DNA from 2 places in the Glutamicibacter sp. HZAU genome. Region 2 is predicted to be linked to the other one. Evidence: riboswitches for the same ligand, from Rfam matches in the RefSeq annotation. Region 2 holds a riboswitch; the other holds the start of a gene.
The links. Region 2 has a riboswitch for S-adenosylmethionine ahead of EKH49_RS11845 (acyl-CoA dehydrogenase family protein). Riboswitches for the same ligand answer to the same signal wherever they lie in the genome.
Positions count from the first base shown of each region.

Region 1: linked by a shared signal. The riboswitch ahead of EKH49_RS00780 (OsmC family protein) and the one ahead of EKH49_RS11845 (acyl-CoA dehydrogenase family protein) in region 2 are both predicted to bind S-adenosylmethionine.

Region 1 is NZ_SCKZ01000001.1:165,969-173,832, reverse strand. Features, by position in the region: gene EKH49_RS00800 (L-lactate permease) at 1-1,183, shown strand, start outside; gene EKH49_RS00795 (FadR/GntR family transcriptional regulator) at 1,208-1,915, shown strand; gene EKH49_RS00790 (SDR family oxidoreductase) at 2,087-2,857, shown strand; gene EKH49_RS00785 (L-idonate 5-dehydrogenase) at 2,847-3,902, shown strand; gene EKH49_RS00780 (OsmC family protein) at 3,980-4,531, opposite strand; SAM riboswitch class IV at 4,563-4,684, opposite strand; gene EKH49_RS00775 (DEAD/DEAH box helicase) at 4,825-7,864, shown strand, end outside.
Region 2 is NZ_SCKZ01000006.1:441,243-449,106, reverse strand. Features, by position in the region: gene EKH49_RS11870 (DUF202 domain-containing protein) at 1-54, opposite strand, end outside; gene EKH49_RS11865 (YidH family protein) at 51-434, opposite strand; gene EKH49_RS11860 (MFS transporter) at 584-1,570, shown strand; gene EKH49_RS11855 (LysR family transcriptional regulator) at 1,607-2,533, opposite strand; gene EKH49_RS11850 (acyl-CoA dehydrogenase family protein) at 2,625-3,854, opposite strand; gene EKH49_RS11845 (acyl-CoA dehydrogenase family protein) at 3,880-5,106, opposite strand; SAM riboswitch class I at 5,155-5,245, opposite strand; gene EKH49_RS11840 (SdpI family protein) at 5,462-5,818, shown strand; gene EKH49_RS11835 (GntP family permease) at 5,912-7,273, opposite strand; gene EKH49_RS11830 (CdaR family transcriptional regulator) at 7,566-7,864, opposite strand, start outside.

The DNA of each region.
Region 1 (7,864 bases), on a different contig from region 2:
CGCTCCGGTTGCCTTCGGCGCCGTGGCCATCCCGATCACCACCGCCGGCGCGCTGACCGGCATCCCGGCTGCCGACATCGGCGCCATCGTCGGCCACCAGTCCCCGCTGCTGGCACTGTTCGTCCCGTCGATCCTGGTGCTGATCCTCGATGGCTGGCGCGGCATGCGCCAGACCCTGCCGGCAACGCTGACCATCGGCATTTCCTTCGGTGTCGCGCAGTGGCTGTGCTCCACCTACTTCTCCTACGAGCTGACCGATATCGTCGCCTCGCTGATCGGCCTGGCCGCGGCAGTGATCCTGCTTCGCTTCTGGACCCCGAAGGGCGCCGACGAAGCACGCCAGCGCGTGCTGACCGCTGAAGCAGCCGCAGTTCCGCACGAGTCGAACACCAAGCTGCACGCAGGCAACACCTGGATGGCTCTGTTCCCATACCTGCTGGTTATCGTCATCTTCGGCGTGGCCAAGCTGTGGAAGCTGGGCGTGGACATTCCTGCATGGCTGGCAAGCACCGACATCAAGTTCGGCTGGCCAGGCCTGGACGGCAAGATCCTGAACGCCGAAGGCGAAGCGGTCACCTCCACCATCTACAACTTCCAGTGGCTGTCCTCCCCGGGCACCCTGCTGCTGATCACCGGCCTGATCGTGGCCCTGGTCTACGCAAAGAACGACGGCAACGGCAAGTACGCCATGACCTTCGGCGAAGGTGCTGCCGAAATCGGCAAGACCATCTACAACATGCGCTGGGCTGCGCTGACCATCCTGTCGGTCCTCGGCCTGGCATACGTGATGAACCTTTCGGGCCAGACCATCACCATCGGCACTTGGCTGGCCGGCACCGGCGCGTTCTTCGCCTTCCTCTCACCAATCCTGGGCTGGATCGGCACCGCGGTGACCGGCTCGGACACCTCGGCCAACGCGCTGTTCGCCAAGCTGCAGCAGACCGCCGGCGTCAATGCCGGCATCGACCCGAACCTGCTGGTTGCCGCCAACACCTCCGGCGGCGTGGTCGGCAAGCTGATCTCCCCGCAGAACCTGGCCATCGCCGCCACCTCGGTGAAGATGGAAGGCCAGGAATCGGTGATCCTGAAGAAGGTTGCCGGCTGGTCCGTAGGCATGCTGCTGGTGCTGTGCTGCTTGGTCTACCTGCAGTCCACCCCGGTGCTGTCCTGGATGCTGCCATAGCCCTGACCGGCTAAAATAGATCCGATGTCAATGAACCCAGCTCCGCGTGCATACCAGATCGTTCTCCAGGCAATTGAAGAAGATCTGCGCAGGGAGAAGCTATCCGTAGGAGACCAGCTTCCCGGCGAGCGTGCGCTCGCGGAGCGGCATGGGATTTCGCGGGCTTCGGTCCGCGATGCCATCCGCATCCTCGATGTCATGGGCATTATCAAGACTTCTACCGGCTCCGGGCCGAACTCCGGAGCGGTGATCATCTCCAACCCCTCGGCCGGCATCTCGCAAGCATTGCGGCTGCACCTGGCGGCCAAGGGGATCAACGTCCGCGAGATCGTCGAGTCGCGCATCCTGCTGGAAACCTGGGCCGCGCAAATGAACCCCCGCGACCCGGTCTACGCCCAGCAGGTCATCGACCGCACCGCGGTGCTGATCATGCGCATGGACGACCCGCAGCTTTCCCGCGAGTCCTTCCACCGCATCGATGCCGAGTTCCATGTGCTCCTGGCCTCCATGGCCGGCAACGCCGTGGTGGAATCGATGATGGAATCGCTGCGCAACTCGATCAGCGACTACGTCTCCGACTCAGTGCCCAGCGACGAGGCCTGGCAGCCGGTGGTGCGCGTGCTGCGCCGCCAGCACAAGGCCATCCACCACGCCTTCGCGACGAACCAGCGCGAACGGGCAGCCCAGCTGCTCGAAGAGCACATCAACTGGTTCTACTCGCAGACCCGCTAGCGCCAACATCTAAACTTCGACCGTATAAGTCGGACTTTATTGCCCCTCGACCCTTATATATCTGATATATTCTGGGACAGCGACGGGGCTACTTTTTCGGATGCAACAGCAGGTTCATATCGCAGGTCAGTTCCCGTCGATTTACCATCGAAACTTCTTGCGAGGGAATTCATGAGCCAACTTTTTGACCTGTCCGGACGACTGGCCTTGGTCACCGGGTCCTCCCGCGGCATTGGCCGCGAACTTGCTAAAGCACTGGCCGATGCCGGTGCCACCATCATCCTGCACGGCCGAGATGCGCAAAGGCTTGACAAAACGGCCGCCGAATTCGCCGCCTGCTACGGCGCAGAAAGAATCCATAGCGTCTGCTTCGATGTCACCGATGACGCCACTGTGCGCGAGAATATCGCCGCCATCGAAAAGACCATCGGCCCCATCCGCATCCTGGTGAACAACGCAGGCATCCAGCACCGCGTGCCCATGCTGGAACTGGAAGTCGCCGACTGGCAGCGCGTGATCGATACCAACCTCACCAGCGCCTTCTTAGTAGGCCGAGAAGTCGCACGTGGCATGGTAGAACGCGGCGAAGGCAAGATCATCAACATCTGTTCGGTGCAAACCGACCTGGCCCGACCCACCATCTCCGGCTACACCGCGGCCAAGGGCGGACTGCGCAATCTCACCCGCGCCATGACCGCAGAATGGGCCGGAGCAGGACTTCAGATCAACGGCATCGCACCGGGCTATATCCACACCGAAATGACGCAGAATCTGGTGGATGACGAGAAATTCAACTCCTGGATCCTGGGCCGCACCCCGGCTGGCCGTTGGGGAACCGTCGAGGACCTAGCGGGCCCAGCAGTGTGGTTGGCCTCGGGTGGATCGAACTACGTGAACGGGCAAACCATTTTCATCGACGGAGGCATGAGCGTTGTCGTCTAGCGCCCTGTCCAACAGGACCTTGGCCGTCGTGGCGCACGCGGCCGGGGACCTGCGCATCGAGCAGATCGAGCTGCCAGCACCGGCAGCAAATGAGGCACGCGTAGCCATCGCCTACGGAGGCATCTGCGGATCGGACCTGCACTACTGGAGCCACGGAGCCGCTGGGGAATCCATCCTCAAGGCCCCGATGGTTCTGGGGCACGAGATCGTCGGCACCGTCATCCAGGCTGCCGCCGACGGCAGCGGTCCGCCAGCCGGAACCAAAGTTGCGGTGCACCCTGCAACACCAGGGGAGACCGGGGAACCTTATCCGGAGGCCTGCCCGAACCTTTCACCGGGATGCACCTACCTGGGCTCGGCTGCCCGCTACCCGCATACCGAGGGCGCCTTTGCGCGCGAGGTGAATCTGCCCTCCCGGATGCTTCGCGAACTGCCTGCCGGACTGTCGCTGCGCGACGCTGCGCTGGCCGAGCCAGCCGCAGTGGCCTGGCACGCGGTATCGCGAGCCGGCGAGGTTGCCGCCAAGAAGGCGTTGGTCATTGGCGCTGGCCCGATCGGAGCGCTGGCCGTGGCCGTGCTCAAGCGTGCCGGAGCCGAGGAAATCATCGCGGTGGACATGCACGATAAGCCGCTGGAAATTGCCAAGGAACTGGGTGCCACATCCACCTTGCGTGCCGATGACCAGGAGGCGATTGCCAAGGTGAACGCCGATGTGGTGATCGAGGCCAGCGGCAATTACCGCGGATTGGCCTCGGCGGTGCGCGGTGCTGTGCGCGGCGGGCGCGTGGTCATGGTCGGGTTGCTGCCTTCGGGAGAGCAACCTGCACTGATTTCCCTGGCGATTACCCGCGAGCTGGAACTTGCCGGGTCTTTCCGCTTCAACGGCGAAATCGACCAAGTGCTTGCTGCCCTGGCCGATGGCTCATTGCAGATTTCCGCGGCGGTAACCCACGAATTCCCGGTGGCCGAGGGCCTCGAAGCCTTTGAAACAGCCAAGAATTCTTCGAAGTCCGGCAAGGTCTTGCTGAACTTCCTCGGGAAGTAGCCCGCCTTTACCGCAAGTGCGCCGCCGCAGCCCCGAAGCCAGGGCCCGCGGCGGCTACTTGTTTGGTTTAGCGGACGTTAATTGGCCGCTGCAATGCTCACCGCGGTACGCACCGGTACCGGGTTGGCGAACAGATCCAGTACCGGGCAGTGGGCATCCACTGCCTGGCGCAGTTCTTCATAGCGTTCGGCCGATTCCGGGCCGGCGATCTGGATGTCCAGTTCCACCGACGAGAAGCCCGGGCGGATGGACTTGTCAATGCCGAGGAGGCCACGGACATCGAGGTGGCCATTGGCCTGGATCTTCACGTCGTCCACCTGGATGCCAAGGTTTTGGGCATACAAGCGGTAGACCACAACCTGGCAGGAGATCAGCGCGCCGAGCGCATATTCCACCGGGCTGGCGGCCACGTCGTTGCCACCCAGGGCAGCTGGCTCGTCGACCTGGAAAGTGTGCTTCCCGGAGACAATGTTGCTGGCTACCGAATCGAAACCCTCGCCCTGAACGGTAAAGGTCAATTTGGCGCTTTGCGGGGCCGCCGAGATGCGTTCGCCCCAGCCCTTGCCTGCTTCCTGCAGGCGCTGTGCGCGGTCTTCGGATACGGTCAGGGTAGATGCTGCATTAGACATGAGGAATTAATCCCCTTTCTGGCGCAAGGGGCGCCATCGCTTACGCACCTTGGCGTTCAAGATGCGTCGAATCTTCACCTGGGGCACCCCGCACAATGACGCAGGAGGGTTGCCGTCCACTCAGCCAGGGCTCAAAGAGCGGAACTCGTGATTCTGTGGTTCTTTTCTATCGGCTGCGGTGCCAGCGCGTAAAGGGCAGGGGTAACTTTTCGTCATCGGGCAACTTGTCTGGCTGCTCGCTAAGATGGAATCGAGCTCTCGGGCACCCACTGCACGAACAATGAACGGCGAGTATGGAATTCCAGCTGACACTTTCTGCGGCCCAGACCTTGGTGACCGAATCCGAATACAACCTGGGCCAGTTCCTCTGCGATTCCGGAAAAGTGGAGATCGTCCACCGGGACATGAAGCCGGGATATACCCGCATTTCGGCAATGGTGCTGCGCGAATCGGTGATGGCCGAGCTGCAAATCAACCGCGGCAATATCAGCTTCACCAGCTTCTGCAGCAAGCATCCGGGCGTTCAATCCTGCGAGGATGTCGCCGCCTTGCTCATTGAGGTCACCACCGAAGAGGACCAGGGCTTCTTCGTCTCCGACTCCGGGGTGGACCCTTTCGCATGGAAACGCAACAGCAAGCCGCAGTGGGAACGGACCCTTGACCGTCTGCTTCCAGCAATTCCAGATGAGCAACTGATTGACGAGGAACCGCTGGGATTGATCCTGAAAGTGGTCAGCGAACCCCGTTACGGAGGCGAGGACGCGCTGACCTTGCAGGCGCGGCCGGCCCGCCGGGGCACCAAGAGCCCCTGGGTCCAGACTGGAGTCAGCTGGCGCAACGTCGCCTTCGATGAGCGCTTCTCCAAGAAGCAGCGCCGAGCGGTCGTTGAACTGGACCGGCTGCGTGAACGCGTGGAACAGAACACCTACCGGCATTCGTGGGATCCCAAGGACTGGATCTCGCTGATGGATCTGCCTGGCCAGGACCTGCTGGATGCCTTCGAGGCCCTGCGCGACGCCGGAGTGCAGATCGTCAACGGCGGTTCCGCTGCCAAGCTCCCGGTGGAATTCAGTGCGCAACCAGCCATGGCCCACGTGGATGTGCGCCGCACTGAGCAGGGCCTGCGCATGGAAGGCAAGCTGCGCGGCCCGCACGAAGAGCACCACCACCTCCTGCCGATCGGCACGCCGCCGACCCTGCTGGCCTACGCCTCCAGCCCGTTGCCCAAAGCGAAGGAACTCGGCTTCGCGCAGTTCGCAGAACCGGTCAGAAAGGAACTGGCGGCATTCATCGAATCCGGTGCGCACATCATCCCGGATGGAGCCATCGAGCTATTCGAGCGGCAGCACCTGGACCGGCTGCGCTTAATGGCGCCGCTGAAGAGCGAAGATGGAAGCTACCGCATCCCGGTTCCCGCGCGCCCCAGCCTCAAGCTGTCCTTGGAGAGCATCCAAACCCCGCTGACCGTGCGCTATTCCTGGGAGTACTCCACCAAGGGGCCTCGCCAGCAGGCAGTGGAACGGGAAATTGCCGCTTCGGTGCAGGACAAGCTCGGCGAGCTGGGTTCGCTGGGGCAGCTGACCTCATCAGGGATTTTCCCTCCGAAGGAATTCAGCACCTCTGAATCCATCGACTTCCTGGTCCACGCACTGCCGCTGCTGGAAGAGCATCCCGATGTCATTATCGAGGAGCAGAATCGGCTGCCGAAATATCGGATCAGCGATGCCCCCGCGACTGTCAGCGTCGAAGCGGGTGAAAGCACGGGGGACTGGTTCGACCTGTCAGTGGAAGTGCTACTCGGCGAGATCAAGGTGCCGTTCGCGCTGCTGCTCGAAGCACTGACCAAGCAAGATGAATACCTCATCCTCGATGACCTGACGGTGATCCCGATTGATGGTGCGGACTTTGCCCAGCTGCGCCAGCTGATCACCGAAGCAGGGGAGCTGGGCACGGTGCAGGGCGATACGATTCGCATCCACAAGTTGAGCATCGACTGGTGGCAGGAACTGGTGGATCTGGGAATTATCGAAGCCCAGCACAACCAGTGGCTGCAGACCATGAAGGCATTGCAAAGCGGCGAAGAGATGAAGCCTGTTGAGCTCTCGGATACCTTCAATGCGCAGTTGCGCCCCTACCAGAGCCACGGCCTGTCCTGGCTGGACTTCTTGCGCACCCACGGCCTGGGCGGAGTCCTCGCCGACGACATGGGTCTGGGCAAAACCGTCCAGCTGCTGGCCTGCCTGGAGCAGGCACGCGTTGAAGATCCCAGCCAGAAGTTCCTGGTGCTTGCCCCTACTTCGGTGGTGGGCAACTGGATCAATGAGGCTCAGCGTTTTGCCCCGCAGATGAGCGTCACTGGCATTACCTCTACGGCAAAGAAGAGCGGGCAGGATTTGGCTGCGCAGATCGGTGATGCGCAGCTGGTGGTGACCAGCTATACGATCTTCCGCTTGGCCTATGAGGATTTCGAGGCTGCCGGTTTCAACGTGATGATCATGGACGAGGCCCAGCAGCTGAAGAACCACGCGTCCAAGGGCTACAAGCAGGCCCGGCAGCTGCCGGTGCCGTGCAAATTCGTGGTCACGGGCACGCCCATGGAGAACAACCTCATGGAACTGTGGGCGTTGGTCTCGCTGGCCGCACCTGGCCTGCTGGGTGGTGCGAAGTCCTTCAAGGACAACTACCAGAAGCCAATCGCCGACGGGGACCAGGAACGGATGGAACGCTTGAAGAACCGTCTGCGACCGTTCGTGCTGCGCCGCACTAAGGAACAGGTCGTTCCCGAGCTGCCGGCAAAGACCGAACAGGTCCTGGAAGTCGAGCTGGAGCCAGGGCACCGGAAAGCCTATGACCGCCGCTTCCAGCGCGTGCGGCAAGAAGTGCTGGGCCTGGTTGGCGATGTTGATTCGAATCGGTTCCAGATTCTCCAGTCGCTGACCTTGCTGCGCCAGCTGGCTTTGGATCCCTCGCTGGTAGGCGAAGGCAATGCGCCCAGCGCGAAGCTGGAAATGCTGCGCGAGCTCATGGGGGATGCGGTTTCCGAAGGACACAAGATCCTGGTCTTCAGCCAATTCACCAGCTTCCTGTCCAAGGCACGCGACGTCGCCGAGGAGCTGGGCATTGAGCACGGTTACCTTGATGGCTCCACCAGTGGACCCAAGCGCAAGGAACTGATTGACGGTTTCAGCGAGGGGGATTTCCCGGTCTTCTTCATCTCGCTGAAGTCCGGTGGATTCGGCATCAACCTCACCTCAGCGGACTATTGCATCCTGCTTGACCCGTGGTGGAACCCCCAGGCCGAAGCACAGGCGATTGACCGTGCTCATCGCATCG
Region 2 (7,864 bases):
GGTCCGCTCGGGCTGCAGGCCCGCATCGGCGATCTCGATGGGTTCGTTCTTCACGAGCCGAGCGACCAGAAGATCATGACGATGGCCGCCAGCGAGGCGACCACCGCGCCGAAGGCCAGCAGCGGGACAATGGCGGGAATCGGCAGCGGCCGGCCGGTGCGCATGCTGCGCTCTACACGAACCCAGCGCACCGCGGCACCGGCGGCGATCAGGATGCCGACGCCGATCACCAGCACCGCCAGCCAGGTGCGCAGCGGCGAGGGGAAGGCCTCGGCGGCGAAGGCCTCCAGCGCGGTGCCGCCGGCAAGGAACGCCAATGAGGTGCGGACCCAGGCCAGGAAGGTGCGCTCGTTGGCAAGGGTGAAGCGCGGGTCGGGCTCGCTGCCCTCGGGCAGCAGCCAGCGTGAGATCCGGCTGCGTTCTGGCTCGGACATGACCCTCCTTGGTGTACGTCGATGCTATGAGCATACCCAACCAATCATCGGTGAAACCTATTTAGCTGGTTGATAAAAACAGTTTTACGGATGTGATCCAGCGCATAAGAATTGATTGCAGCACTTGAACGAAAGAAAGGGCGCATTCCATGGCCTCCGCCAATCTCAATCCCCGCGTCGTGACGCTGGGCACCGCCGGCGGTCCGCGCTGGTGGACCGGCGAGAACGCCGGAAAGCGCGCAGGAATTTCCACCGCCGTCATCGTGGGCGACAGCGTCTATCTGGTGGATGCCGGAACCGGCGTGGGCAACCAGCTGATGAAAGCGGGATTCACCCCGGCTAACCTTCGCGGCATCTTCCTCACCCACCTGCATTCGGATCACACCATCGACCTGGCGTCGCTGGCCATCTTCGGCATGTTCACCCTGCCAGCTGGCAAGGCCCCGATCTCCATCATCGGCCCCGGCGACCGCGGCGCCCTGCCGCCAGCGTCGCCACGCGCCACCACCGCACCCCAGCCGGTCTTCGCGCAGAACCCGAAGTCGGTCATCCGCGGAACCCTGGTGGGCATGAGCTCCTACACCGTGCAGGGGTTGATGACCGTCTGGGCCATCTCCTACGTGGTCGAGGAAGTCGGAATGGACCGCACGGCGGTGCTGAACATCAAGGCCATCGGTGCCGCACTGACCGTGGTGGGCATCTGGGTATCCTCGCGCTACTCCGACAAGCTGGGCCGCCGCCCGGTCATGATGGTCGGCATCCTCGCCGGCGCCATCGCCGCCCTGCCGATCATGTGGATGCTGGAACTGGGCCAGCTGTGGCTGTTCGCCATCGCCCTGTTCGTGGCCAACGGCATCATCCAGGCGTTCATCTTCGGGCCGTTCGGCGCATTCACCGCCGAGCTGTTCCCCACCCGCATCCGCTACACCGGTGCCTCGCTGGTCTACCAGCTCTCCTCCACCGTGGGCGCAGGCTTCACCCCGATGATCGTTGCCGGCCTGGTGCTGCTGGGCGGCGGCTCGCTGTGGATCGCCGGCGGCGTCTGGGCGGCCGCGTTCATCGTCGCCGCGCTGGCCATGCACGGCATCAAGGAAGGCCGCGACGCGGACCTCGAAGCCGAGGAAATGAGCCACTAGCCTCCCGGCTGGTTGGAGCGCGGGGCCGGTTGGAACCTACGGGTTACAGCCGGCCCCGCGTTCTTTCTCTGCCCCGGTTTCCTCGCAGAAATCCAGGAACGCGCGCAGCCGCAGGCTCAGGCGTTCCGAGGCGGTATAGGCCACGCAGATGTCGCTGACCCCGACCTCGCCTTCGATCTCCAGCGCCGACAGCGGCAACCCGTCGTAGCTCAGGTTGACCGGCGGACGCTGCACCAGCACGGTGTAGCCCAGACCCCGGGCCACCATCCCGCGCACCGCCTCGAAGCTCTGCGAACTCCAGCGCACCTTCGGATCAAGGCCCGACATGCGCAGGTTCACCAGCTGGTTATCGCGCACCGTGGGAATATCCAGTGAAACGAAATCGTCATCGGCCAGCTCGGCGAGCGCAACAGAGGTTCGGTCCGCCAGCCGGTGGTTGCCGCCCACCAGCACATACGGGCGGCCCGACATTACGCGGCGCCAGGATACCTGCGACAGCAGGTGGCGGGTATGGGTGAGCACCGCATCCAGGTGGCCCTTGAGCATGCGTTCTTGCAGCTCGGCGCCATCGCCTTCCACCAAGGTCACCTGCAGGTCCGGGTGGACATTGGTGAAGCGTTCGCAGATCACCGGGATCCAGAACGCTGCCAGCGAGGAATAGCAGCCGATCACCAGCGGGCCCGAGAGCTTGGTCTGGCGCTCGACGATCAGGTCCTGCACCTCTTCGGCATGGCGCACCAGCGCCCGCGAATCCAGCAGGAAGTCGGTGCCGACAGCGGTGAGCACCACCCCGCGCGCCCGGCGTCGCACCAGCAGCTGGGAGCCGACGGCGCGCTCCAGCTCGTCCATCGACTGCGACATGGCGGCCCGGGAAATATGGCACTGCTTCGCTGCAGCCGAAATGGACCCCAGTTCTGCGACGGCGACGAAATACTGCAGCTGGCGCAGGGTGTAATTGATCACCCACACAGTCTAGCCAGCGGGCGATTCTGCAGGCGCAAAACAACAGGCCCAGCATCGGCAAAGAATGCTGGGCCTGCTACGGAAATGGAAGCTACTTCGAGGCGCCGATCGCCCACACGCGTGGAAGCTCGGTGCCGTTGACCGCCAGGTCGCCGATCAACCGCGCCTTGAAGACCCAGGGATTGTGGTTGCCAGCGGTCCGGGCATTGCGCCAGTGCCGATCAAGGTTCTTGGAAACGCTCGTCGCGCTGGCAGCCAGCGCATCGAAGGCATGGGTGATGGCATTGAGCACCAGCGGGGTCAGCACCACCTGCGCCTGCGCGCTGGCCAACTCGGCCGCATCATTGGCCGCTTCGTCCTCTTCTGCGCTCGCCTGGCCGGTGTGCAGCGCCAGCGCTGTTTCGTAGGCTCCCTGCAACGCCACCGAAACGCGTTGAACCGTTGCCGCGGCGGCGAAGGATGCAGCGGAGACCTCGCCGATCACCTGCAGCAGCTGCGGGTCTTCGGCCGCCACATTGGCTGCGGCATGGCTGAAGGTCCGCTTGCGCGCCTTCAGCTCGGCGGCGAAGTCCCGTTCTGCCGCTTTGGCGGAGCCGGCCAGGACCGCCAGCAGCACCTGCTGGTAGAACGCGGTCTGGTACTTGAAACGGGTATCGAAGTCGATCAGGTCCTCCTCGGCCACCACCGCATCGGTGAAGGTGGAGGTTCCGGTACCCGTGGTGCGCTGGCCGAAGCCATCCCAGTCATCGGCCAGCTCGACACCGGGCTGGTGGCGGTTGACCGCGGCGATCACGCGCTTGCCGGTGTCGGTGCGCTCGGCATAGGTGTCCAGCCAGTCAGCGAAAATTGAGCCGGTGGAATAGTACTTGGTTCCATTGATCTTGAAGCCGCCCTCGCCGTCCGGGGTGACCTTGGTGATCACGTCCCCGACCTTCACGGTTCCAACCTCGGTCCACGAGTTGCCCACCAGTTCTCCGGCGGCGAAGCGGGCCAGCCACTTGTCGCGCCCCGGGCCTTCGGCGGCCACCAGCCGATCCTCGACGAAGGCGAAGTGCGCGCGCAGCGCCTGGGCGATATTGGAATCAGCGGCCGCAAGATCCACGAACAGCTCGAAGAGCTCAGGCAGGGTCGCCCCGGCCCCGCCGTGCGATTCCGGAACCCGGACGGCGCCGAAGCCGGCGGCCGCCAGGTCGGCCACCGCTTGGTAGGGCAATTCTCCGGTGCGGTCGCGTTCGGCAGCGCCCTGCGCGATGTCCGCGAAGAGCGGGGCAAAACGGGCTTTGAGCCCTGCAAGCCGAGTGCCAGTTGCAAGTACAGTCATCGTTGAATCCAATCCGTTCGAAATTCTAGGTGTAGAGCGAGAGCGGCTGGGATTCTCCGCGCAGGAAGTACGCGCCGACCTCGATCTTCTTGTAGTCCACCGGGTCATGCAGCGAGTGGGTACGCACGTTGCGCCAATACAAATCCAGGCCCACCGAGCTCGCGGTCGAGGATGATCCGGTCACTTCGAAGATCCGGTTCGCCACCTCGACGCCCACCTCGGTGGAGACCACCTTGGCTTCGGCGATTTCCACTGCCAGCGCGGCCCGCTCGGGCTGGGTGACGTCCCCGGCCTTGGACAGCAGCGCATCGAATTTCCGGCCGAGTTTCTCGGTCAGTGCAGCCACTGCGGCGGTGCGGGCCTTGAGCTCCCCGACGGTGCGCTGGAAAATCGGGTCTTGGGCGTAGGTGTCGGCCTGCGAGAACAGCCAGGCATTCTTGCGGCCCAGCAGGATCTGCTTGCCGCGCTGCAGCGCTCCTTCGGCGATGCCCAGGTAGAAGTTGGCGAATGCCAGCTGGATCCCCGGGGTGAGCAAGGTGGACACTGGTTCGTCGGTGACGAAACCGAGCAAGTCCTCGGCTTCAAGCCTGACGTTGTGGTACTTCAGCGAGTTCGAGGCGCTGAGCCGCTGGCCCAGGTAGTCCCAGTCGTCAACGATTTCCAGTCCTTCGATGTCGCGCGGCAGCACGAAGGCGAGAATCTGCCCGTCGTATTCCCCGCCCTGGACCAGTGCGTTGATGACGATGACCTCGCCAACACCGGAACCGGTGGAGAACCGCTTGGCCCCGTTCAGCCGGTACCCATCCCCTTCGACGCTCAGCGTCAGATCCGGGTCAACCGGATTAACCGAATCGCCCCAGAGCCAGCCGCCTTCCACGGTGCGTAGCCACCACTTGCCTTGCGCCTCCGCCGGAGCATAGAAGGCAATGCTGGACTGATTGATGTAGTGGTAGGCCAGTAGTTGCGCGATGGAGCCATCGGCCGCGGCCAGGATGCGGACCACCTCGAAGGCGGTTTCCCAGTGGGCTCCTGCTCCGCCGTATTCCGCAGGCACCAGGAGGTTCAGCAAGCCGGCCTCGCGCAGCAGCTGCACTTCGGCGAATGGCTGCTGGTTCTTGCGGTCGCGTTCCAGGGCGTCCTTGGCGAGCGTGCCTCCCACCTGTTGGGCAACTGCGCGCCACTGTTCCAGCTCGGTTTCGCTGGCGTTCCCGTAGTAGGGAACTCGGCGTAGTCCAGTGCTTTGTACGGTCATCTTCTTCTCCCTTGCGTTGCAGGTTCCGAAGGACGCAGGATCCCTGCGATTCCATCGATCCTGGCGTTAGCACTACCTGCCGGATGCAGGCTTACTGCGGCGTCGCGGAGCCAGGTCTCTCAGCCGCTCTGGATGGGTTGTGCTCCGAGTCAACCACTGCCGGCAGCAGTCTTGGAAGGGCACTGTCATACGAGGGAACGGCAGGACAAAATACGTCATCTTCGAGCCTCCTGCCTGCCTGATCGATGGCAGCGCGGCCTTCGTATGACACTTGCATGACGAAATCTGAACTCGGGAACTGCTCTGCCTCCGAATAGGATGGCTGTTCACGGCGAATAGTCAGAACAGGTGGAACGTGGATCCAGCAGGCGTCATCCCCTTCATGCTCGGGTTGATGGGCATCACTGTGGTGCCAGCGTTCCTCGCACCCATGGCCCGGGATGGAAAGCTCGCGCGCAATGCGTCCATCGGCATCAAGACGCGCCATACCTTGGCCAGCGACGAGGCCTGGCTGGCAGGGCATCGGCGGGCTGCGCCGCTGATGGCCGCGGCTACCTGGGCCGGCTGGGCCATGCTGGCCGGTGCAACGATTCTCTGCGTGCTGGGCCAGTTCGGTTTCGCCTTCGCCACAACCGGGGCCGGCTATCTCGCCGTCATCACGTTGCTGATGATCTCGGCCGCAAAAGCGAACAGGGCCGCGCGAGGCGTCTAGCCGGCATAGCCCGGCCAGTCTGCGGCCGCATAAAGAAACGGATCGCACCATCGGCAGATGGTGCGATCCGTTGTTTACTTGGCCAGCATCCTGCTACAGCAGTACGGCTCCCAGGAGCAGTACCGTCAGGAAGGCGGCGGTACCCTGGATGGCGGTCGCCACGCTCAAGGTCTTGTATGCGGTAATTACCGGAATGCGGCTGAGCTGCGAAACGACCCAGAAGTACGAGTCGTTGGCGTGCGAGACAACCATCGCACCGGCACCGACGGCCAGTACCGTGAGCACCATGCCCAGTTCCGAGCCCAGGCCCAAGGAGCCGAGCATCGGCGCGACCAGCGCGGAGGTGGTCACCATGGACACGGTGGAGGAACCCTGCGCGGACTTCAGCGCAGCGGCGATCAGGAACGGCACCGCCAGGCCCAAGCCCAGGCCGCTGAGCGAATCCGAAAGAATTGTGGTCAGATCCGAGGCCGCCAGCACCGCGCCGAAACCGGCACCGGCGCCGGTGATCAGCAAGATCGGGGCAGCGGTGCGCACGGCTTCATGCATCTGCTCGTTGAAGACCGACAGCTTGCTGTCGCCGCTGAGCAGGAAGGTTGAGGAGATCAAGCCGAAAATCAGCGCGATCACCGGAGTACCGATGAAGGAAAGGATTTCCAGGGCGATGCCCTCGCCGAACGGGAGCGAAGGCAGCTTCGCAATGGAGGCGGCGCAGATCAGCACGAGCGGAACCAGGATCGGCATGAAGGCCAACGCCGGGTGGGGCAATTTGCCGAAGCTTGCGCGCAGCTGCTCGTAGTCGAGTTCGGAGAGGTCGTCTTCGCCTTCACTGGGCAGCGGAGTCCACTTGGACTTGTTGAAACGGCTGGCGTAGGCCAAGCCGGCCAGCGCCGAGATGGCGGCAACTGGCAAGCCGACTGCGATGATCAGGCCCAGGTTGTCGGCAACGCCGATGCTCTCGGCTGCGGCCAGCGGTCCCGGAGTCGGAGGCACCATGGTGTGGGTTGCGTACAGGCCGGTCATCAATGCGATGGATGTCGCCAGCGCGGAAACTCCGGTGCGCAGGGTGATGGCTTTGCGCAGCGAGTTGAGCACCACGTACCCGGAGTCGCAGAAGACGGGAATGGAAACGATGTAGCCGATGATTGAGAGCGTCAGGTTGGGGAACCGCGTGCCCAGCACCTTGATCAGCGCATCTGCCATGGAGATCGCGGCGCCGGATTTCTCCAGGATGACGCCAATCATTGTTCCGAACAGGATCACCAGACCGATGTTGCCCATGGTGCTGCCGAAGGCCGTGGTGACCGTCGAGGCCACATCGGCCAACGGAATCCGGTAGGCGAAAGCGGCCAAGATGGCGGCGCCAATGAGGGCGAGGAATGGGCTGATCTTCAAGCGTGCCGTGACCATCACGATGGCCACGACAAGGATCAGCAGAACAAGCAGTTCATACACGGCGGGTTGGCTCCTTTGCCAATAACGGTAGTGCTCTGCGCCTGGCCCACGGCGGCAGAATCGGCGGACCAGCTCTGTCGGCAAAGCTGCTCAAGGCTTTGCCCGTTGGGCTAGATGCCTCCGTGCCGCCACGGAATTCGGGCGCAAAGATCGATCATCCTGCCAATATTAGGAAAAGCTGCCCCGGATGCCTATGGGCACACGACCATATTTGCCTGATTCTGGTCGGGGTAAATGTGTGCAAATATCCCGCTACTGCCACAACTGTCACCCGCACCCCCGTTCCCGGGTCCTAGAAAATATGCAGCTGCCCCAAGGCCACTCGCGCGTAAATCGCATGCTGGAGTTTCAGGGACTCGCTGGACTGCCGAATGTCCACACCACTGATCTGGCTGATCCGCTCAAGCCGTTGCACCAAGGTGTTGCGGTGAATATGCAGATCCGTGGCAGCCTGGCTCATCGATGCAGCCGTCGACACCACCAAGAGGGTTTTGGCCTGTTCCTCATTGAGCTGTTGCGCCGGGGCAGCCGCATGTTCCAGGCTGCGCGCTGGGGTGCGGGCGATAGCCACGGCAATTTCCCGGCTCCACA